2 regions of the Tardiphaga sp. GW822-FHT04G09 genome follow, and region 2 is predicted to be linked to the other one. Evidence: predicted binding sites of a transcription regulator. Region 2 holds the regulator's gene; the other holds the start of a gene.

Region 1 (11,390 bases), on a different contig from region 2:
AGTCGCGGCAGGTGTGCAGGTCCGGTAGGTCTGCTGGAAGCCGTTATAGCCGCGGTTGAAGCCGGCGATCATGCGGGCGCGGCGCTCGCCGGACGGCGTCTCGGCGTCGACCAGCGCCTGCATCTCGTTGCGCCACTTGTTGCCTTCGTTATTGCCGCAAATGCCGCGCAGGTAATGCAGCGCGCCGAGGATCTCCGACATCCGCTGCAGATCGTTGTCGAATGGCGCAGCCGCGTCCTGCCCCCGGGCAGAGCCAGCGCAGATCGTCACAACGGTCAGAATGAGGAGCAGATGCTTCAACATGAATGGTCCTGGAACCCGGCTGATATGCCTTTTCAAGCCGTCTGAAGCAAGGCAACGCTGCCGCAGCGGCAAGGAGCTATCTATGGTCCGACCAGGTCTTCCGCCATGGCAAGGATCGGACCGAGGCCATCGGTGGTCTTGAAAGCGCCGAGATCGTCCGGCGCGACCCACTGGAAATCGTCGAGTTCGTCGTTCAGCCTGGGTTCGCCAGCCACCCAGCGTGCGGCAAAGGACATGATCAGGTAATGCCCGGCCACCTTGTCGTTCGGCAGCACTTCGCGAAAGCCGGACAGGCCGACAATGTCGATGGTCAGCCCGGTCTCCTCCATCACTTCGCGCGCGAGGGCGACGGCGAGGGATTCGCCGAATTCCACGCGCCCGCCGGGGAGCGAATAGAAGCCCTTGCCGGGCGAGCGGGCGCGGCGGACCAGCAGCACCTTGCCGTCCCGGAAGATGGCGGCGCTGGTGGCGAGTTGCGGATGGGCGGGAGCAGCAATGGTCACGAGGTCACTGGGCCATGATGCTGTCAACGTTGGATTCCTGATCGCGGCCGTTGATGACGCCGCCGGCGGTTCCGACCATCGGCTTGACCCAGCCGGCAGCCTGTTCGGCCAGCATCGCGCGGGTGCGATCCTGCTGCACGGTGCGCATGGCGTCACCGACGGTGATCAGGATCTGCGTCATGTTCGTGACCAGCGCGTCGAATTCGGCGCGGATATCGGGGCGTGCAGCCTCATAGGAAGCGATGGCGAGATCGCGTGCCTTGAAGTTGGATTTGATGAAGTGCTCGGCATAGCTGAGCGGCTGCCACTCCAGAAACAGCTCATAGCAGTCCGGCATGTCCGGGATCAGCTCAAGCAGCATGATGGCTTCGTTGAAGTGATTCAGATAATCGGTCGCCAGACCCGTGCGTGGATTGATGTTCGCGGCCATCAGTTCAGCGGCGGACGCGACCGGGCCAGCACCGGCGCCGGCCAGGTCGTGATGGTCATGCTGCGCCGGTTGCAGGGCCGTCAGGGTCATGTGTCGCACTGTTGGTGTTTCGGGTTAAAACCGCCTGAACAAGGATTGCGGATCGAGAATGTGTGGGCGGTTTGTCATTACGTCGGCGCCGGAAGCGTTACGGCAGGTATTCGGCTATATTGAGCAGCCGAACTTCCCTGCCAGATACAATGTTGCGCCGACGCAGCCGGTTCCCGTTGTCATCGTTGAAAACGGATCCCGGCATTTCCGTCTGATGCGATGGGGCCTTTTGCCCTCCTGGGTCAAGGACCCGCGGAAGTTTACGCTTCTGATTAATGCACGCGCCGAGACGGTACAAGAAAAGCCTGCCTTCAAAAACGCGATTCGCCGCCGACGCTGTCTGATTCCGGCCGATGGTTACTACGAATGGCAAAATCGCGGTGAACGCAAACAACCGTATTTTATCCATCCACATGCAGGAGGTCCGATGGGCTTCGCGGGTCTTGCCGAAACCTGGATGGGCCCGAACGGTGAAGAAGTCGACACGGTTGCGATCATTACTGCGGAAGCCAGCACGGGCATGTCGGTTCTGCACCATCGCGTACCGGTGACGATCGCGCCCGATCATTTCGGCCGGTGGCTCGATTGCAGTGCGGATAGCGCATCTGACGTGATGACGATGCTCGCCGCACCCGGAGACGGCACCTTCGCCTGGCATCCGGTGGCGATGGCCGTCAACAAGGTGGCCAATGACGATGCACAGCTCATCCTGCCGATCTCGGCAGAGGAAGCTGCTGTGGAGCAGGTGAAGCCGTTGCGGGCGCCGCGCAAGGTGATAGTGAGCGAGGACGACGGTCAGGGCTCGTTGTTTTGACAGCAGGACGGGTAGAGCGTCTTCGCGAAACCCATCCTTGCTTTTCGCTACGCTCCACCCATCCAACAATTGCGACCTACGGCGTCAGGGGCCGGCCATCGAGCCACTTGGCATAGATCACGCGTTTCTGTTCGCCATAGCCGAGCGACTCGTAGAATGCCTGCACCTTGGTGTTATCCGAGCGCACCATCAGCTGCATTTTCTCGATACCGCGTTCGCGCAGCCAGTCTTCGGCTGCCGTCATGATGCCGCGGCCGAAATCCTGGCGCTGATGGTCCGGATCGACCGAGACGTAATAGACCCAGCCGCGATGGCCGTCATGGCCGACGAGTACGGAGGCGACGATGGTCCTTCCCTTGCGGCCGACCAGCACATCGGCATTGGTGCCGGCGCGCGCCAGCCGGATATCGGCTTCCGGATCGTTCCAGGGCCGCACCAGTCCGCAGCGCAGCCAGAGCTGGATGACTGCCTGAATATCGGTGTCGACGAGCCGGGCAACTTTCAATGTTGCACCGGCAGCAGCACCTTGCCCGGATTGAGGATGTTCAGTGGGTCCAGCATGGTCTTCAGGCTGCGCATCAGCTCGATGGCGACGGGGTCCTTCACCGAGGGCAGCTCAGCCGCCTTCATCTGGCCGATGCCGTGTTCGGCGGAGATCGAACCGCCCATGCGCAGCACGACCTCGAAGACGACTTCGTTGACGTCATGCCAGCGCGCCAGGAATTTCTCGCGGCCGTCGCTGTCCCCGAGCGTCTCCTTGGGCTGCGTGACATTGTAGTGGATGTTGCCGTCGCCGAGATGGCCGAACGGCACCGGCCGCGCGCCGGGCATCAGCTTCACGACGGCTGCGTTGGCTTCAGCAATGAAGGCAGGTACCGATGCGACGGGGACCGAGATGTCGTGCTTGATCGAGCCGCCTTCCGGCTTCTGCGCCGGCGAGATTTCCTCGCGCAGTTTCCAGAACGCCTGCCGCTGGGCGATATTCTCGGCGATCACGGCATCGTCGACGATGCCGTCTTCCATGCCGCGCTCCAGGATCGCTTCCAGCGTGGCGCGCGCGTCGTCGCGTCCCGAGGACAATTCCATCAGCACATACCAGGCGTGCTTGCCGGCGAGGGGATCGCGAATGCCGATGCCGTGGCGGACGCTGAAATCCACCGCGATATCGGCGATCAGTTCGAAGCTCGTGAGATTGCCGGCGGCCTCGGAGCGCGAGATGCCGAGCAGCTTCAGCGCATCGTCCGGCGATTTCAGGCCGACAAAGGCCGTCTCGACCGCGCGCGGCTTCGGAAACAGTTTCAGCGTTGCGGCGGTGATGATGCCCAGCGAGCCCTCGGCGCCGATGAAGATGTTGCGCAGGTCGTAACCGGTGTTGTCCTTCTTCAGCTTCGACAGGCCGTTGAGAATGCGGCCATCGGCCAGCACCACTTCGAGGCCCAGCGCCATCTCGCGCGCCACGCCATAGGCGAGCGCCGTGGTGCCGCCGGCATTGCTGGAGAGATTGCCGCCGATGGTGCAGCTCCCCTCGGAGCCCAGCGACAGCGGGAACAGCCGGTCGGCTTCCGCGGCGCGCTGCTGCGCGACCTGCAGCACGAGGCCGGCTTCCACCGTCATGGTGTTGGACGAGGTGTCCAGATCGCGCACCTTGTCCATCCGGCGCATCGACAGCACCACCTCGCCGCCATAGGGCGTCTGGCCGCCGACGAGGCCGGTATTGCCGCCCTGCGGCACCAGCGCGGTGCGCGTCTCGGTGGCGAGTTTGCAGATCGCGGCGACTTCAGCCGTCGAGCCCGGGCGCAGCACCAGCGGTGACGTGCCGAAGAACAGGTTGCGATCCTCGGTGACGTATTGATGCACATCGGCCTGATCGGTGATGGCGTATTTGTCGCCGACGATGGCCCGGAAGCGCGCGATGGTTTCGGGGGAGAGCGTGGGCGGCTTCGGCTGGACGATATTCATAACTATTCCCTTGGATATTTTCTTGGCGCGTTTCTTGGTCTCGCGTTCGATTTACACGGCGGCGCGGCGCAGCCGGTCGTTGATGGCTTCGCCGAGCCCGTGGTTCGGCACCGGCATCACCGCGATACTGGTGGCGCCCGAAGCGACGGCAGCTGCGTCGAGCGCGCGAAGATAGCCGAAAAGATTGGTGGCGGCTTCCTCGAGATCGCCTTGTTCAGACAAATTCAGGATAGCGGCGGCGCCCTCCATACCCGGCAGCGGGGCCGATCCGAAGGCCAGCAAGGCCTCACCGGGGCTGACGGCCTCGGCCAGCAGCCGCACCCGTGTCCGCGGCGCGTAATGCGAGGCCAGCATGCCCGGCGCCAGCGGCTGGTTTGTATCGCTCGCGGGTTCGTCCGGCGGGCTTGCCAGCGGCTGACCCAAGACCCGCTCGATCGCCTCGCGCGGCAGGCCGCCCGGCCGCAGCAGCATCGGCTGGTCGAAACAACCGACGATGGTGGATTCAACGCCCACCTCAACCGGCCCGCCATCGAGAATCATGTCGATCCGGCCCTCCAGATCGCTCAGCACATGGGCTGCGGTGGTCGGCGAGACGTGTCCGGAGATATTGGCCGATGGCGCCACCACGGCACCGCCAAAGGCCTGCAGCAGCGCGTGGGCCACGGGATGCGCCGGTACGCGGATGGCGACCGTATCGAGCCCGGCGGTGGCCAGGTCGGCAACCGGGCAATCCGCCGCCTTGGGCAGCACCAGCGTCAGCGGTCCCGGCCAGAACGCTTCGGCCAGCGCCAGCGCGCGCGCATCGAAGCGGGCAATGCGCCGGGCAGCGGCGAGATCGGCCACATGGGCGATCAGCGGATTGAACGACGGCCGGCCCTTGGCCTCATAGATCCCCGCCACGGCCCGCGGATTGGCCGCATCCGCGCCGAGCCCGTAGACCGTCTCGGTGGGGAACGCCAGCAGCCCGCCTGCGCGCAGGCAGCGCGCCGCCTCCACAATATGGGCGGTGTCGGCAGGGCTCATCCGGGTTGTCAGGCCTGTGGCCATGCAGGGCAGATCCTTGTTCTGGAAAATCGGTCAGGCTTCTTTACCGGGGTTCTTGCAGGATGCGAAACCCAAGGCTATAAGCCGCGCTCTTAGTCGGAGTGTGGCTCAGCCCGGTAGAGCACTGCGTTCGGGACGCAGGGGTCGCAGGTTCGAATCCTGCCACTCCGACCATGATTTCAATGGCTTAGCGCTCACTTGCAGCGCCCCTATTGGCCAGAATCTCCCGATTTTCATCCATCGGCTCACCGGCGATGTTCGGTGCGGCGGCGTGATCGCGCGCGGTGGAATCGCCGAATTCCGCCCCCACATATGCAGTCCCATGCGTCGCGCCGGCGTCCGCTTGGCATCATTTCTCGCCGAGAGATAAGCCTTCCCTGATGACCCCACCCAATGCCCTCCGCGATTTCGTTGATCGCCACGACCGTCTTTTTGTCCTGACCGGTGCCGGCTGCAGCACCAATTCGGGTATTCCCGACTATCGTGACACCGACGGCAACTGGAAGCGGACGCAGCCCGTGACGTTTCAGGCGTTCATGGGCGAGGAACTGACGCGGCAGCGCTACTGGGCACGCAGCCTCATCGGCTGGCGGCGGTTTGGCCAGGCGCGGCCGAACGATGCGCATCACGCATTGGTGCGCCTCGAACAGCTCGGCAAATGCGAGGTGCTGCTCACCCAGAATGTCGATCGGCTGCATCAGGTCGCCGGCAGCACGGGGGTGATCGACCTTCATGGCCGGCTCGATCTTGTTCGCTGCATGGGATGTGAACGCCGCATCCAGCGCGACGAGTTTCAGCATGAGATGGGTCGCTTGAACGCAGGATGGCTCGACCTCGATGCGGCCGTCGCGCCTGATGGCGATGCCGATCTGGAGGGCGTTGATTTCGCGTCTTTCGTGGTGCCGGCCTGCACGCAGTGTGGCGGCATCCTCAAGCCGGACGTGGTGTTCTTCGGTGAGAACGTGCCGCGCGACTTCGTCGATGCTGCGCTCGGCCATCTGCACAAGGCCGACGCTATGCTGATCGTCGGCTCATCGCTGATGGTGTATTCGGGCTTTCGCTTCGTTCAGGCCGCTGTGCGTGCCGGGATCCCCATCGCGGCGATCAATCTCGGCCGCACGCGCGCCGATGAATTTCTCAGCTTCAAGGTCGAAGACCGCTGCGAGGATGCGCTGACGTTCCTGTTGTAGCGGCGGCGATGGCCGCGGAGACAAGCGGCGGCAGCTTAGGCCGCAAGGTCCCACAGACGTGGACAGCCGCGCAAAACCACGGCCCGGCCCGTAGGTGTCAGCGTCGGATCAGTGTCCGACAGCGCGACGAGCCCCATCGCAACCAGCTGATCGAGAACGTAACGGTTCAGCCGAACGGGCAGGCCGGCTGGGCGGAGTGCCCGCAGCGTGTCCCATTGATTTTCGGTGAGCTGATATTCGGTCTCGGTCGACATGGTGTCCTGCTTAGGTCAATCAATTCAGTGTGGGTGGCTTACGAGCGTCGCATGAATTTGATGCGACAACGCGACGGCTAAATCTGGGAATCACCGGATTGTTAGGCGATGCCAAGGCGCTGCTTTTGCGCAGCTGTCACATGGACGTGCAACAGAACGCGCAAACACAAGCGCGAATCACGGCGTGCTCAGACCTAATGAAAAGTGGAACGATGTGCCACCCGCATTGAGAAATATCATTCAGCTGATGCGCGCGCGCCTCAGCTGGGGATGGCTTGGCGCAATCCTTAGCATAGCGATCGCGACCATTGCGTTTATGGCGCTGACCAGGGCGCTCAAGGGCGTGGATTTCGCCCATGTGCTGGCGGCGATGCAGACGGTGCAGCCGACGAGCATTGCGCTCTCGCTGTCCCTGGTGGCGATCTCCTATGGCAGTCTGACGCTGTATGACTGGCTGGCGCTGCAGATGATCGGGCGGGGGGACATTCCCTTCAGGATTGCAGCGCTGGCCAATTTCACCAGCTATCCCATCTCGCACGGCACCGGCGCCGTGCTGCTGGTCTCATCGGCGGTGCGCTACCGGATCTATGCACCACATGGCATCGGTCCTGCCGGCGTCGCGCGTATCTGCTTCCTGACCGGACTCACCTTCTGGCTCGGCAATCTCACCGCGCTGGCGCTCAGCACCCTGCATGAGCCGGGCGCCATCAGCCGGATCGATCAGCTCTCGCCCGAGATCAACCGCTTCATCGCTGTCGCAATTCTCGTGGGCATCGTCGCCTATGTCGCCTGGACGTGGAACGGTATGCGGACGCTCGGCGGCCGCAACTGGTCGGTGCCGGTGCCCAGCGGGCGCAACGTGTTCTTTCAGATCGGCATCGGGCTCGTCGATCTCGGGGCGGCGGCGCTGGCGATGTATGTGCTGATCCCCGAAACGATGGATATCGGCGTCGCGCAGGTGATCGTCGTCTTCATCGCTGCGACGCTGTTGGGATTCGCCAGCCACGCACCCGCGGGCATTGGTGTGTTCGACGCAACGATCCTGGTCGGGCTCGGCGGCGAACATACTGAAAAACTGCTGGCCGTGCTGCTGCTGTTCCGGCTGTTCTACCACCTGATCCCGTTCGTGCTGTCGCTGGCGCTGTTCGGCGCCGTCGAGGCCTATCGGAATGTGAACAGACGCAAGCTGGCCTGAACTACTTCGGCAACGTCAGCACCGCCGATTGCGCGTAGCCGCGGAACGGGCGTTTGAAATCGAGATTGGCATGGTGACGCTCGGCGAGCGTCTTCAGCACATCGAGAAGTTCGCGGCGCGGCGTCACGTCGAACAGTGTCAGCCAGCGCAGCAGCAGTGTGCTGGCGAGTTTGGGCAACCGCTCCTGATGGCCGAAATCGACGATGTGCAGTTGTCCGCCGGGCTTGAGCTGCGACACGGCGTGATCGAGCACATCCTGCCAGCTCGGGATCATCGACAGGGTGTAGGAAATCATGACGTGATCGAATGACGGAACGGCGAAGATGCGTGCCGGATCGAAATTCGTCGCATCGCCATGGGCGACGCGGACGGTATCCGCGAGGTCGTTGCGTGCAATCGATGCGATGGCCGTGGTCAGCATCTCGGTCGAAATATCGATGCCGTAAAATACCGCCTGTGGATATTTCCGGGCAGCCTGAACGAGATTGCGGCCGGTACCGCAGCCGATCTCCAGCACCAATGCGCCCGGCACCGGCGCCAGTTCGGCGATGAGCTGGTCGCGGCCGAGAAGATAGTACCGGCGCGTCGCGTCATAGATGAAGCGCTGCCAGCGATACATCCGGTTCATGCGATGCGTGGCCTCGTTCGACCACGCAGGCTGACCGCCATCCTCGTATTCGGAGACAATCGTCATGGCTCACCTCATCGCTCAACTATCAGCGCGATCCTTTTCATCGCCACACGACAGCGGTGTGACAGTGGCTTTGTGGCAAGAAAGTCGCTGATTGGAGAAGGTTCTGTCGCAAAACCGCAGTCTGCGCTTGATAAAAATATCAGATTGTCGATTCGAAGGGTCCAAGAAGCCGATGAATACGCATCTGATCGCCGACGCCGTTCGCAATAGCCGTGGTCGCGAGGAAACGACGATCTGGGACAGGCTGTTTGCCTTCTGGTTCCGCCGGCTGGTCTACACCCAGATCTGGGAAGATCCCGAAGCGGATATGGCGGCACTGCAGCTGGCGCCCGGTTCGACCATCGTCACCATCTCCAGCGGCGGCTGCAATGCGCTGTCCTATCTGTCGGCGAAGCCCGAGCATGTCTATGCGGTCGATCTCAACGAGGCGCATCTGTCGCTGTTGAAGCTGAAACTCGCCGGCTTGCGCGCGCTGCCGAACTATCAGGACTTCTGGAAATTCTTCGGCGAAGGCGCGTCGGATACCAATGTGGGTCTGTACCGCGAACGGCTGCGCCCGCTGCTCGATGCCGAAGCGCGCGGCTATTGGGACGAACGCGATATCCAGGGCCGCCCCCGTTATGGTTACTTCAGCGACGGCTTCTATCGCCATGGCGCGCTCGGCCGCTTCATCGGCTTCGCGCATGGTCTGGCGAAGCTCGCCCGCATCGATCTCAAGGCGTTACTGCACGACGACGCCCAGTCGCCCGCGCGCAAGCGCGCGCTGGAGCGCCTGCACTGGCTGTTCCATTCGCGGCTTGCCCGTATGATGACGAAGACGCCGGCCCTGTTGTTCAGCCTCGGCATTCCGCCGCAGCAACGCACGCTGCTCGGCGGCAATCAGCCGCTCAATGAAGTGCTGCATCAGCGCCTGCTCGCGCTGATCGACGTGCATCCGAACGCGAACAATTATTTCGCCTGGCAGGCGCTGAGCCGCAGCTATGTCGGCCCCGGCGACAAATGCCTGCCACTGTATCTGCAGCAGAGCCGCTATGCGGAAACTGCCAGCCGCGCCGCGCTGGTCACACCGGTCCATGCCAATCTGCGCGTGTTCATTGAGAGTCTGCCGGCCCGCCAGATCGACGCGGTGGTGCTGCTGGATTCGCAGGACTGGATGGCGCCGGACGAAATCCGTGCGCTGTGGGATGCGATCGACCGCGCCGGCAATGACGGCATCCGCGTGATCTTTCGCACGGCCGGCGCCGAATCGCCGCTGGACGACCCGGAACATGCTTCGCTGCGCGAGACGTGGCAGCGCGACGACGCGCGCAGCGCTGCAGGTCTGGCTGCGGATCGCTCAGGCATCTATGGCGGGTTTCATCTGTATACGCGGAAGGGGTGATCCTAACCTCGCCTCGCTTGCGGGGAGAGGTCGTCCTTCGCATGCGTAGCATGTGAAGGCGGGTGAGGGGGACTATCCTCATGCTCGGAGCCTGCTGATAGTCCCCCTCATCCGTCTCGAACGCGCTTCGCGCCTTCGAGCCACCTTCTCCCCGCATGCGGGGAGAAGGAATCGGCTCACACCCCCAGATAAATCTGCTGGATGTACTTGTCGCCGGCGATCTCCGCCGACGTTCCCTCACGGATCGTCCGCCCGTGTTCCAGCACATAGATCCGATCCGCGATCCGCAGCGTCGATGTCGCGTCCTGTTCGACGATCAGGATCGCTGTACCGTCTTTCCTGATCTGCTGGATCGAGTCGAAGATCAGTCCCTTTAGCCGCGGCGCGATGCCGACAGAGGGCTCGTCGAGCAGCAGCAATTCCGGACGTCCCATCAGCGCGCGGCCGATGGCGACCATTTGCTGCTCGCCGCCGGACAGTGTGCTGGACTGTTGCCATTGCCGTTCGCGCAGCACCGGGAACAGCGCGAAGACGCGCTCCAGGTCCTTCTCGACGTCGGCGTTATTCTTGCGAAGGTAAGCGCCGAGCTGCAGGTTCTTCAGCACCGAGAGTTCCGAGAACAGCTTGCGCCCCTCAGGACAGTGGCAGATGCCCCTGGCGACGACATTATACGGCTCGATCGGATGCAGCGACGCATCCTTGAAGTTCAGCGTACCCTGCGAGGCGATGCTGCGCGAGATGGCCTTCAGCAGCGTGGTCTTGCCGGCGCCATTGGGGCCGAGCACGCCGACGAGTTCGCCTTTCTCGACCTTGATCGAGACGGACTCGATCGCCAGCGCCTTGCCATAGCTGACCTTGAGATCGGCGACTTCAAGCAGGGGCATGAGCGTCCTCCGTCTTGCCGATATAGGCCTCGATCACCTTCTCGTTCTTCACGATCTCTTCGGGCGGGCCGATGGCGATGATCTCGCCGAAATTCATCGCGATGACGCGCGATACCAGCGCCATGAATTCGCGGAGTTTATGTTCGATCAGAAGGATGGTGAGGTTTTCCTCGCGATGCAGCCGGCGGATCAGTTGTGCCAGTTGCTCGATCTCGCTGCTCCCCAAGCCTGCAAAAGGCTCGTCGAGCAGCAACAGGTCCGGCCGGGTTGCCAGTGCGCGCGCGATTTCGAGCCGCCTGAGGTCGCCGTAAGGCAGCGTCTCCACCGGCTCCCTGTCGCGTCCGCCAAGTCCGACCTGGGCGAGCAGATAGCTGGCGCGCGCCTCTTTGTCCTTGTCCTCGCTGGCGCGGGGGGACATACAGGCGACCAGCACGTTCTCCAGCAGGTTCATGCCGACGAACGGGCGCGTGAGCTGGAAGGTTCGCGCCATGCCGCGATTGACGACCTTGTATGGCGCGAGCTCACGCACCAGATCGCCGTTGAAATAGATGGTGCCGGAAGTCGGCTGCATGAAGCCGGTGAGGATGTTGAACAGCGTGGTCTTGCCGGCGCCATTGGGACCTAGAATGCCGGTGAACTCGCCTTTCTT
Region 2 (11,390 bases):
CGGTGACGTACTCATCACGCGGCTCCCTGCGTCTTTGCAGATGTCCTGGCGGATGAGCCGAGCGCCACGCATGCCTGTTCCAGCCGCTGCACGGCCTGCTCGATCTCGGACTCGCTGACGATCAGCGGCGGCAGGAAGCGCACCACGTTGTCGCCGGCGCCGACGGTCAGCAGCTTGGCATCGCGCAATGCGGCCACGAGATCGCCCGCCGGCACCACCGCCTTGAGGCCGATCAGCAGACCTTCGCCGCGCACTTCGCTGAGCACGTCCGGATGGCTGTCGACGACGCCCGCGAGTTTCTGTTTCAGCAGCAGCGACATCTTCTTCACATGGTCGAAGAAGCCGGGCTTCAGCATGATATCGAGCACGGAATTCGCCGCGGCCACCGCCAGGGGATTGCCGCCAAAGGTCGAACCATGGGAGCCGGGCGCCATGCCTTCGGCCGCTTCCGCCGTGACAAGGCACGCGCCGATCGGGAAACCGCCGCCGAGCGCTTTTGCGAGCGACATGACATCCGGCGTCACACCGATACGCTGATAGGCGAAGAGTTCGCCGGTACGGCCCATGCCGGTCTGCACTTCGTCGAAGATCAGCAGGATGCCGTTCTTGTCGCAGAGCTCGCGCAGCGCGCCGAAGAACGCGTTGCTCGGCGCACGCACGCCGCCCTCGCCCTGCAGCGGTTCGATAAGAATGCCGGCGGTGTTCGGACCGATCGCCTTCTTCACCGCTTCGATATCGCCAAGCGGCAACTGGTCGAAGCCGTCGAGCGGCGCACCATAGCCTTCGAGATATTTGGCGGCGCCGGTCGCAGCCAGCGTGCCGAGCGTCCGGCCATGAAACGCGCCTTCAAAGGTGATGATGCGGGTGCGCTCGGGATGGCCCTTGGAGAAATGATAGTGCCGGGTCACCTTGATCGCGCATTCCATCGCTTCCGCGCCCGAATTGGCGAAGAACACGAAGTCGGCAAAGCTCTGTTCGCACAGCCGGGCGGCGAGGCGCTCACCGTCCGGGCTCTTGAACAGGTTCGACATGTGCCAGAGCTTGGTGGCCTGCTCCTGCAGCGCGGCAACCATATGCGGATGGGCATGACCGAGGGCGTTGACAGCAACGCCGCTGGTAAAATCGAGATAGCGCTCGCCATCGGTTCCAATCAGCCAGGCGCCTTCACCGCGCTCGAAAGCGACATCCGCACGCGCGAAAACAGGCAGCAAGTGAGCCTGAGAGAGGGGCGAGGACGTTGCGTTGTTGGTCATAACCGATCCGATCGAAAAGACTGCGTCCGCGTCGATGACAACTGTGCGAAATCGAACAACGGACCCTAGAAACGAAACGTGCCGCCCTTCTCGGGCGGCACGTGGGCATTATTCTAGGTGTGCTGCGAGGACTGTCAACCGCGCACTGCGGCTTTCGAGTCACACGGAGTCGCAGAAAAAGCCGATTTCGCTGCTTTGTTTGCAGAAGCATGTGGACGCGGCATGCCCGACTCTTGCGCGTGAGTCACGGCATATTGTAGCTTTTGCCTCGTCGGATACGACATCTCGTGCGGCGGTAGATCCTTTTGACACATCCAGTGCGGCGTAAAAGCCGGACGCGAAATTCGCGCCCGGTGAGCGCTAAAGGATTCTGACCGCAGGGATTTTTGAAGTCTCAACTCGCAGCGCTGCCCGGTCAGGCTGGCGCTCACGAAGGGAAAATGGCGATGACGGTAATGACATGGACCGACGATCGCGTCGAACAGTTGAAGAAACTCTGGGAAGGCGGCCTCTCCGCCAGCCAGATCGCTGCGGAACTCGGTAACGTGACCCGCAACGCCGTCATCGGCAAGGTTCACCGCCTCGGCCTGTCCGGCCGCGCCAAGAGCCCCTCCTCGGCAGCTCCGCGGCAGCGCAAGGCGCGCCCGGCACAGCAGATGGTGCGCGTCGCCCGCCCGATGGCCCGCGGCAACACGGCATTGGCCCATAATTACGAAGTCGAGGCCGAGCCCGACCCGATCGCCTATGACAATATCGTGCCGATCAGCCAGCGCCTGTCACTGGTCGAACTCAACGAAGCCACGTGCCATTGGCCGATCGGCGATCCGTCGAGCCCCGAATTCTACTTCTGCGGCGGCAAGGCGCTGGCCGGCGCTCCCTATTGCGCACATCACTCGCGCATCGCCTATCAGCCGGCCAGCGACCGCCGTCGCGCGGTGCCGAAGCCGACGCGCTGAACTGGACGTATCAAGCCAAATGCCCGGCAGCGATGCCGGGCATTTTTCGTTTGGCACTTGCTTGCCTCGCCTAGCGAAGCCTCGCTTCGCCGGGCGGGGAGACGTCGGTCTCCGCATGCGAAGCATGAGGGCATCGGGTGAGAGCGACGCTCCACAGACGCGTAGGATGGGTAGAGCGTAGCGAAACCCATCGCTGTCCTGCGCATGGGACGATGGGTTTCGCGAAGACGCTCTACCCATCCTACGATTCCTGCGCGTGGCGGAAACCTACTCCGCCGCCTTGTCGAAGCGGTCATCCAGTGCGTAGCCGGCACCGCGCACGGTGCGGATCGGGTCCGGCTCACCGGCGGGATTGAGCAGCTTGCGCAGGCGGCCGATATGCACGTCGACGGTGCGCTCATCGATATAGATGTCACGGCCCCAGACGCTGTCGAGCAACTGCTCGCGGCTGAATACGCGGCCCGGATGTTCCAGGAAGAACTCCAGCAGGCGATATTCGGTCGGACCGAGATCGATCGGACGGCTGGACCGCACGACGCGGCGCTTGTCGCGGTCGAGTTCGATGTCGCCGAAAGCGAGCACAGTGGCGAGACGCTCCGGCGCGGCACGCCGCAGCAGACCCTTCACACGCGCCAGGAGCTCTGGCACCGAGAATGGCTTGACGATGTAGTCGTCGGCACCGGTGGCAAGACCGCGAACACGCTCGCTCTCTTCGCCACGCGCCGTCAGCATGATGATCGGCAGTGCCTTGGTTTCGGGCCGTGCGCGCAGGCGGCGGCACAGTTCGATGCCGGACAGACCCGGCAGCATCCAGTCGAGCACCACGAGATCCGGCACACGCTCCTTCAAGCGGGTGTCGGCATCGTCGCCGCGAGCTACGGTTTCTACGTCGTAGCCCTCGGCATCGAGGTTGTAGCGCAGGAGCGTCGTGAGTGCTTCCTCGTCTTCAACCACTAAAATGCGCGCGTTCATTGCCATATTGATCAATACCCTCAGTGACGTCCGACAAGCCCTAGATCATGATCCGAGCGGAAGACCGGCTTCCCCTTTTCCGCATCATGCTTCAGGCCGTCGGCGTATTCGCGAAGTTGGTCATGTCGCCCTTCGGACGTTTGTCGACCATCTGCTGACCCTCGATCATGTAGAACACGGTTTCCGCGATATTGGTGGCGTGGTCACCGATCCGCTCGATGTTCTTGGCGCAGAACATCAGGTGGATACAGAACGAGATGTTGCGCGGATCTTCCATCATGTAAGTGAGGAGTTCGCGGAACAGCGAGGTGCAGATGGCGTCGATTTCCTCGTCGCCCTTCCACACCGTCATGGCTGCCGGCAGATCGTGCGCGGCATAGGCGTCGAGCACCGACTTGACCTGGGTGGTCACGAGGTCGGTCATGTGCTCGAGACCGCGGATCAGCTTCAGCGGGTGGAAGTCGCTGTCGAGTGCATTGACGCGCTTGCCGATGTTCTTGGAGAGATCGCCGATCCGCTCCAGATCGGTGGCGACGCGCAGCGCGCCGACGATCTCGCGCAGGTCGACAGCCATGGGCTGGCGCTTGGCGATGGTCAGCACGGCACGTTCTTCGATCGTGCGCTGCAACTGGTCGATCTCGGCATCGGCGGCGACGACGCGGGCGCCGAGTGCGACGTCCCGGCGGATCAGCGCATCGACGGATTCGACGATCTGCCGTTCAGCGAGGCCGCCCATCTCGGCAACGAGACGGGTCAGATCCTGCAGATCGTCGTCGAATGCCTTGGTGGTGTGTTCAAAAGCCATCTCTAAATCCTCCCGCGAACATGTCGCGTCAGCCGAAGCGGCCGGTGATGTAATCCTGGGTACGGCGATCGGTCGGCGACGTGAAGATCTTGTTGGTCTGATCGAACTCGATCAGTTCGCCGAGATACATGAAGGCCGTGGTATCGGAGACGCGGGCGGCTTGCTGCATATTATGGGTCACGATCGCGATCGTGTACTGATCCTTCAACTCGTCGATCAGCTCCTCGATCTTCGCGGTCGAGATGGGATCGAGCGCCGAGCACGGCTCGTCGAACAGGATCACTTCCGGCCGAACCGCGATGGTGCGCGCGATGCACAGACGCTGCTGCTGACCACCCGACAGGCTGAGGCCCGACGCGTTGAGCTTGTCCTTGACTTCGTTCCAGAGCGCACCGCCACGAAGCGCCCTCTCGACGCGGATGTCCATCTCCGACTTGGAGATCTTTTCATAGAGGCGGATACCGAAGGCGATGTTTTCGTAAATCGTCATCGGGAACGGGGTCGGCTTCTGGAATACCATGCCGACGCGGGCACGCAGCAGGTTGAGATCCAGCTTCGGATCCAGAATGTTCTGGTTATCGAGCATGAGCTGACCTTCGGCGCGCTGGCCCGGATACAGATCATACATGCGGTTGAAAATGCGCAGCAGCGTGGACTTGCCGCAGCCCGACGGGCCGATGAAGGCGGTCACGCGGTTCGCCATCAGCGTCAGATTGATCTTCTTCAGGGCATGGTGTTCGCCGTAATAGAAGTTCAGGTCGCGCACGGTGACCTTGGGACGGGTCTCGCCCTGCAGGACCGGCGGCGGCATCGAGACGGAGGGAACGCCAGACGACACAGAAAGCTCACTCATTTTGCTGTCCTCTCGGCGCCGAGAATGCGTGCGCCAATGTTAAGGGCAAGTACGGTCAAGGTGATGATCAGGGCACCGCTCCAGGCGAGCTGCTTCCAATACTCGTAGGGGCTCTGCACGAAGTTGTTGATGGTCACCGGCAGGTTGGCCATCGTCTTGGTGAGATCGAGGCTGAAGAACTGGTTGCTCAGCGCGGTGAACAGCAGCGGCGCCGTTTCACCGGCGACACGCGCCGTCGCCAGCAGCACGCCGGTGATCAGACCGGCCCGGGCTGCACGATAGGCGATCCGCTTGATGACCAGGGAGCGCGGCAGGCCGAGCGCCGAGGCCGCTTCACGCAGCGGGTTGGGTACGAGGCCGAGCATGTCTTCGGTGGTACGGACCACGACGGGGATGACGATCACGGCGAGGGCCAGCGAACCGGCGAGAGCCGAGAAGCCACCCATCGGAACCACCACCGCGCCATAGACGAACAGGCCGATGATGATGGACGGGGCCGACAGCAACACGTCGTTGATGAAGCGGATCACCGAGGTCAGCTTGTCGTGCTTGCCATATTCAGCGAGGTAGGTGCCGGCAAACAGGCCGAGCGGCGCACCGATGCCGACGCCGATCACAGTCATGATGACCGAACCGACGATGGCATTGAGCAGGCCGCCTTCCATGGAGCCGGGCGGCGGCGTGTTCTGGGTGAAGATCTGCAGGCTGATGCCGGCGAGACCGTTATAGAACAGCGTGAACAGGATCAGCGCGAGCCAGGTGACGCCGAACAGGGCGGCACCCATGCAGAGGCCGCGGACAATCGTGTCATTGCGACGGCGGGATGCGTAAATCGGGTTCATGACTTAGTTCCCCGCCTTCTTTTCAAGCCGCATCAGCATCAGACGCGCGGCTGAAAGCACCATGAAGGTGAGCACGAACAGCAGCAGGCCGAGCAGGATGAGGCCGGACTGATGCAACCCGTCGCTCTCCGCGAATTCGGAGGCGATCGCCGCCGAGATCGTGGTGCCTGGACCGAACAGCGAACCGGTGATGCGGAACGAGTTGCCGATGATGAAGGTCACCGCCATCGTCTCACCGAGTGCGCGGCCGAGCGCCAGCATGATGCCGCCGATCACACCAACGCGGGTGTAGGGGATGACGACGTTGCGAACGACTTCCCAGGTGGTGCAGCCGACGCCGTAGGCCGCTTCCTTGAGCACCGGTGGCACCGTCTTGAACACATCGACCGAGATCGAGGTGATGAAGGGCAGCACCATGATGGCCAGGATCAGCGCGGCGTTGAACAGCGAGAGATAGGACGGCGGACCGGCGAAAATGGTGCCGAGCACAGGCACGCCTTCGAAGGTCGCGATCAGGAACGGCTGGAAATGGTTGGCCAGGAACGGGCCGAGCACGAAGAAGCCCCACATGCCGTAGATGATCGACGGAATGCCCGCGAGCAGCTCGACCGCCATGCCGATCGGACGACGCAGCCATTGCGGGCACAGTTCGGTGAGGAAGATCGCGATGCCGAGACCGACGGGAATGGCGATCCCCATGGCAATCACCGACGTGATCAGGGTGCCGTAGATCGGGCCAAGCGCACCAAGGACCGGCGGATCAGCCGACGGAGCCCAGCGCTGCGTGGTCAGGAACGAGAAGCCGAATTCGTGGAGCGCTGGCCATGCGCCGGCGATGAGCGAGAGGATGATGCCGCCGAGAATGAACAGAACGGACAGCGCCGAGATGCGCGTGATCCAATAGAACGCCTGATCTCCGGCCTTGAAGGCGCTCAGCGCCTTTGCGCGGTCATAAGGTCCAGTGGCGTCCATCGGTGAGCTCTGTACGGCCATGTCTGCCACGCCAGTCCCCTGTATTGTTGTATTACCCAAAACGCACTGCCCTGGATGGGCCTGTCAGGGCGCGAAGTCCGAACAGCGAAGAGAAATCCAGCTCGGTAAAAAATAGGCGGAGGAGAGATGCCCCTCTCCTCCGCCCGTACCAGATCAGCTCTTGATGTCAGCCGACCAGGTCTTTTCGATCAGCTTGACGACGGGTTCCGGCATCGGAATGTAGTCGAGCTCCTCAGCCATCTTGTCGCCCTTTTCGAACGACCACTTGAAGAACTTCACGGCTTCAGCCGATGCAGCCTTATCGACCGGGGTCTTGTGCATCAGGATGAAGGTCGCGGCAGTGATCGGCCAGGAAGCGTCGCCCGGCTGGTCGGTGAGGATCACGTAGTAGCCTGGAGCCTTGGCCCAGTCGGCGTTCGACGCAGCGGCCTGGAAGGCTGCAACGGTCGGCTGCACGGTCTTGCCGGCCTTGTTGATCATGCCGGTATAGGTCAGCTTGTTCTGCTTGGCGTAAGCATATTCCACGTAACCGATGGCATTCTTGGTCTGGCCGACATTGCCAGCAACGCCTTCGTTGCCCTTGGCGCCAACGCCAACCGGCCACTCGACGGCGGTACCGGTGCCGATCTTGGTCTTCCACTCAGCCGAGGCCTTCGACAGATAGTCGGTGAAGTTGAAGGTGGTGCCCGAACCGTCCGAACGACGAACAACGGTGATGGCGGCCGACGGCAGCTTCAGCTTCGGGTTCAGTTTGGCGATGGCAGCGTCGTCCCACTTGGTGACCTTGCCGAGATAGATGTCGCCGAGCACTTCGCCGGAGAGAACCAGCTCGCCCGATGCGATGCCTTCGAGATTCACGACAGGAACGATGGCGCCCATCACCATCGGCCACTGAACCAGGCCGTCTTTCTCGAGCTGCTCAGCCTTGAGCGGCGCGTCGGTGGCGCCGAAGGTCACGGTCTTGGCCTGGATCTGCTTGATGCCAGCGCCCGAACCGATGGACTGGTAGTTGAGACCATTGCCGGTCTCTTTCTTGTAGGCGTCGGCCCACTTCGAATAGACCGGGAACGGGAAGGTCGCTCCAGCGCCCGTGATGTCGGCGGCAAATGCCGAGGTCGAGGCGGCCATCAGGCCGGCGACGACGATCGTTTTCAGGAATTTCATGGTTATCTCCATCTGGTGAGCAATAACGCCGAATGCGCCAAGTGGTGCTCACGCCGCCCGTTTAGGGGTGGTCGATTGTGCTTTTATGATAGTTCCGTGACACTTGGATGACAGCGCCAAGCATTTGTAAATGCTTGGTTTTTGGTCATTACCGATAGTTTTACCGCGCAAATGACATCAAAAATGCCGTCCCTTATGGGCCATGCAATACCGTCAAAAATCGACCGTCACAGGGGTTAACAATATGTTTCAGCAGGCGGAATTCGGTCCCGCCAGCATGCGCGCAGACGACAGTCGCGGGCACGGTATTGAGGCTGATCGGACGCTATGACGCACCGCGTGCCAGGGCTTTTTTGACGGTCCGGGCAAAGCGCAGCCATACGAAACCGCCCGAGGGCGGCTCGTAACGGGGGGACACAGCAACCAGGACGAAGGGAGCTTGAAGCGTCAGGACGCGGCAGCGGGGGGAGGCGCCGGCGGCGTCTTCACCTGCGGAAAGGCGGCGGTGAAGGTCGCGCCGTTCTTCGGCACGCTTTCGATCAGCAGCCGGCCGCGGTGCCGGTTCAGGATGTGCTTCACCAGCGAGAGGCCGAGGCCCGTACCGCCCTGCGCGCGGCTGTCGCCGACATCGACGCGGTAGAAACGTTCGGTGAGGCGCGGCAGATGCTCGGGAGCGATGCCCGGGCCATAGTCCCGCACGGCGACGCGGATTTCCGGCACGCCTTCCGCCGTCGATGCGGTGACCAGCGACACGTCGACCTTGCCGCCGGACGCGCCGTATTTCAGCGCGTTCTCGATCAGGTTCTCGAACAGCCTCAGCAATTCCTCGCGATCGCCGGCGATGGATACCGGCGTCTCCGGCAGCTCCATCTCGATCTTGACGTTACGCTCGTTGGCGAGCGGCTCCAGGCCGTCGCCGACCTGGCGGATGATGGGGAGAATATCGACCAGCGTATCCGGCCGCACATGCGCTGACAGTTCGACGCGCGACAGCGACAGCAGATCGTCGATCAGTCGTGCCATGCGGGTCGCCTGCGCATGCATGATGCCGAGAAAGCGCTCGCGCGCCTTGGCGTCGTCCTTGGCCGGTCCCTGCAGCGTGTCAATGAAGCCGGACAGCGCCGCCAGCGGCGTGCGCAGCTCGTGGCTGGCATTGGCGACGAAATCGGCACGCATTTCCTCGACACGGCGCAGCGGCGTCTGGTCATGGAAGGTCATCAGCATGCAGGTGTCGGTACCACCGAAGGCCGTCGGCACCGGCACCGGCGTGATCATCAATTCCATCCAGCGATCGACGGGCACGTGATCGAGATAGGTCGCGCGGCGCGGCTCGGTGGTGGCGATGGCTTCGCGCAGGGCGGTGATGATCTCCGGCGAGCGCAGCGCGAATTGCGCGAGTTCGTTCTTGCGCAAGGCGGGCGCGAGCTGCGCGGCTGCGGCATTGAGATGGATGACGCGGCCGGCGCGGTCGAGCAGCACGGCGGGATCGGGAATGCCGGCGATGATGGCCCGCACTGCGGGCGCCTCGACAGGATTGGCCGCCAAAGCTTCGTCACGCGCCGTCACCACGTCGTGCAGCCGCCACGGCACCAGCGCCGCGCCGGCGATGCAGACGAACACGATACCCGCGCGCAGCGGCGACAATTCGCCGAAAAACACCAGTGCCGCCAGCGCCAGGCCAGCGGCCAGCAGAATGATCGCCGAATGCCGCAGCCGATCAGGCCAGGGCGAGAACATGGTCGATGGGGAAGCTTCAATGGCCATCTGAACCGGATTTCTTCCTGCTGCGAATGCGAATGTGTCAGGCGCCGGAGCGACCGTGTTCCTTCAGCGGATGGCCGACATCGGGCTTGGCCTCCGCTGCGACCGCCTGCAGCTTTTTCGATCGCGAACCAACAATAAGCTCGCGAAGCGTCAGTAACATGACTGATATAAAGAATGGCGCGAGGTAATAAAGCACCCTGAACAGCAACATGCCAGCCAGCAGCTTTTCCTGATCCATCATTTCGAGGCCGACCAGCATCGCGGCGTCGAACACCCCAAGTCCGCCCGGCGAATGGCTGGCGAACCCCAGCAAGGTGGCCGAGACGAACACCACCGCGACCACAACGAAGCCGACATCGGGCTCGGCGGGCACCAGCATATACATCGCCAGCGCGCAGAAGCTGAGATCGATGATACCGATGGTGATCTGCAGCAAGGTCAGCGGGCCGCCGGGCAGCACCACCGACCATGGGCCACGGCCAACGCTGCGCGGCTTCATCCAGACCCAAACCACATAGCCGACGAGGCCGGCGAGGATGACAAAGGCCAGGATGCGGTTCAGCCAGGGCGGCACCTGGTTGATCGCGCTGGCGGCTTCCGGGTGATAGGCGATGCCCATGCCGAGCACCGCGAGATTGCCGAGCCAGAAGGTCAGTCCGGCCAGAAACACGATCTTGGCGACATCGACCGCGCTGAGGTCCCAGGCCGAATAGATCCGGTACCGCACCGCACCACCGGTGAACACGCTGGCGCCGACATTGTGGCCGATGGAATAGCTGGTGAAAGCCGCCAGCGCATTGATCCGGTACGGCACGTCGCGGCGGCCGATCGTGCGCACCGCGAACCAGTCATAGAATGTCAGCGTGAAATAGCCGGCCGCGACCGACAGCGCGGACAGCATGATCAGCCGGGGCTCGGTCTCCGTCATCGCCCGGAAGACGGCGGCGGCGTCGATGTTGCGAAGCTTGTGATACAGCATGTAGCAAGCGACGCCGATCACCGCGACGCTAATCAAGACACCGAGTTTGTGCAGGATTTGCTTCTCGCGCAGAAACGAAATCGCCCTGCGTATTGCTTCCAGCATCTCAACCTCGAATGCGATCCTTTGACCAGGGAGATCTGGACCAGGGAAGTCTGACTAACCTTGGCGGAACCGCCACATCACGTTGTCTTCGGCACAACCGTCGTAGCGCGTTTTTCGGCAAAGTGAAATTCGCCGGCTGTGAATAAAAACAAGCCACATCAGTATATTAGGTCACCCCGAACAAACCACCAGCGTCACGGGCACATTCGCTGCGGCAAAATGCCGACATCCTGACGCGTCTCACGTCACAATGAGGCTTTCGTGACCCCATGTCGCCGATTTGGCGGCGAGACGTTGATAAAACAGACGACAGCGGCATGCACCACCGACCTCACGTCGAGCGGGCCTGCTGCCTGGCCACCACAATGTCGCGCAGCCACGAGCCGATGGCGCAGCCGACGAGATAGAACGCCAACAATGCGAGGCCGAGATCGAGCCAGTAGCCGAAACGGCCGGGCACGACTTTGGCAATCGCGATGCCGACGACGACCACGGCGATCACCGACAGGCGCTGGATCCATGCGCGCGACACCGAACGCCCGCGATAGACCACGGCGATCCAGCCCGTGCAGAAGCCGATCAGGAACGCCCCAAGCAGCCAGCCCCAGTGAAACATGGCAAGATAGGTCATGGCGCTTGCCTCACGACGAATTCGATCCGGCGATTCTGCAGCTTGCCTTCGTCGGTCTCGTTGGTGGCGATCG

The links. The regulator PhoB, encoded in region 2, activates phosphate uptake and scavenging genes when phosphate is short. The targets are predictions, from matches to a motif close to TGTCATNNANCTGTCAT.
Region 1: AC1RLZ_RS05760 (BtaA family protein) is a predicted target of PhoB. The motif match lies at 8,524-8,540, and genes of this name have one in related genera.

What each region holds. Positions count from the first base shown of each region.
Region 1 is NZ_JBXAMO010000002.1:420,726-432,115, forward strand. Features, by position in the region: gene AC1RLZ_RS05700 (TIGR02301 family protein) at 1-303, opposite strand, end outside; gene AC1RLZ_RS05705 (NUDIX hydrolase) at 384-833, opposite strand; gene AC1RLZ_RS05710 (hypothetical protein) at 811-1,326, opposite strand; gene AC1RLZ_RS05715 (SOS response-associated peptidase) at 1,385-2,140, shown strand; gene AC1RLZ_RS05720 (GNAT family acetyltransferase) at 2,217-2,645, opposite strand; gene AC1RLZ_RS05725 (FAD-binding oxidoreductase) at 2,642-4,099, opposite strand; gene AC1RLZ_RS05730 (L-threonylcarbamoyladenylate synthase) at 4,151-5,146, opposite strand; tRNA gene AC1RLZ_RS05735 (tRNA-Pro) at 5,241-5,317, shown strand; gene AC1RLZ_RS05740 (NAD-dependent protein deacetylase) at 5,524-6,333, shown strand; gene AC1RLZ_RS05745 (hypothetical protein) at 6,369-6,587, opposite strand; gene AC1RLZ_RS05750 (putative bifunctional lysylphosphatidylglycerol flippase/synthetase) at 6,835-7,782, shown strand; gene AC1RLZ_RS05755 (class I SAM-dependent methyltransferase) at 7,784-8,476, opposite strand; gene AC1RLZ_RS05760 (BtaA family protein) at 8,649-9,857, shown strand; gene AC1RLZ_RS05765 (ABC transporter ATP-binding protein) at 10,034-10,741, opposite strand; gene AC1RLZ_RS05770 (ABC transporter ATP-binding protein) at 10,728-11,390, opposite strand, start outside.
Region 2 is NZ_JBXAMO010000014.1:114,427-125,816, forward strand. Features, by position in the region: gene argF (ornithine carbamoyltransferase) at 1-15, opposite strand, end outside; gene AC1RLZ_RS21700 (aspartate aminotransferase family protein) at 15-1,253, opposite strand; gene AC1RLZ_RS21705 (GcrA family cell cycle regulator) at 1,700-2,209, shown strand; gene phoB (phosphate regulon transcriptional regulator PhoB) at 2,477-3,181, opposite strand; gene phoU (phosphate signaling complex protein PhoU) at 3,273-3,986, opposite strand; gene pstB (phosphate ABC transporter ATP-binding protein PstB) at 4,015-4,839, opposite strand; gene pstA (phosphate ABC transporter permease PstA) at 4,836-5,681, opposite strand; gene pstC (phosphate ABC transporter permease subunit PstC) at 5,685-6,683, opposite strand; gene pstS (phosphate ABC transporter substrate-binding protein PstS) at 6,828-7,838, opposite strand; gene AC1RLZ_RS21740 (ATP-binding protein) at 8,286-9,602, opposite strand; gene AC1RLZ_RS21745 (lysylphosphatidylglycerol synthase domain-containing protein) at 9,640-10,686, opposite strand; gene AC1RLZ_RS21750 (hypothetical protein) at 11,018-11,317, opposite strand; gene AC1RLZ_RS21755 (OmpA family protein) at 11,314-11,390, opposite strand, start outside.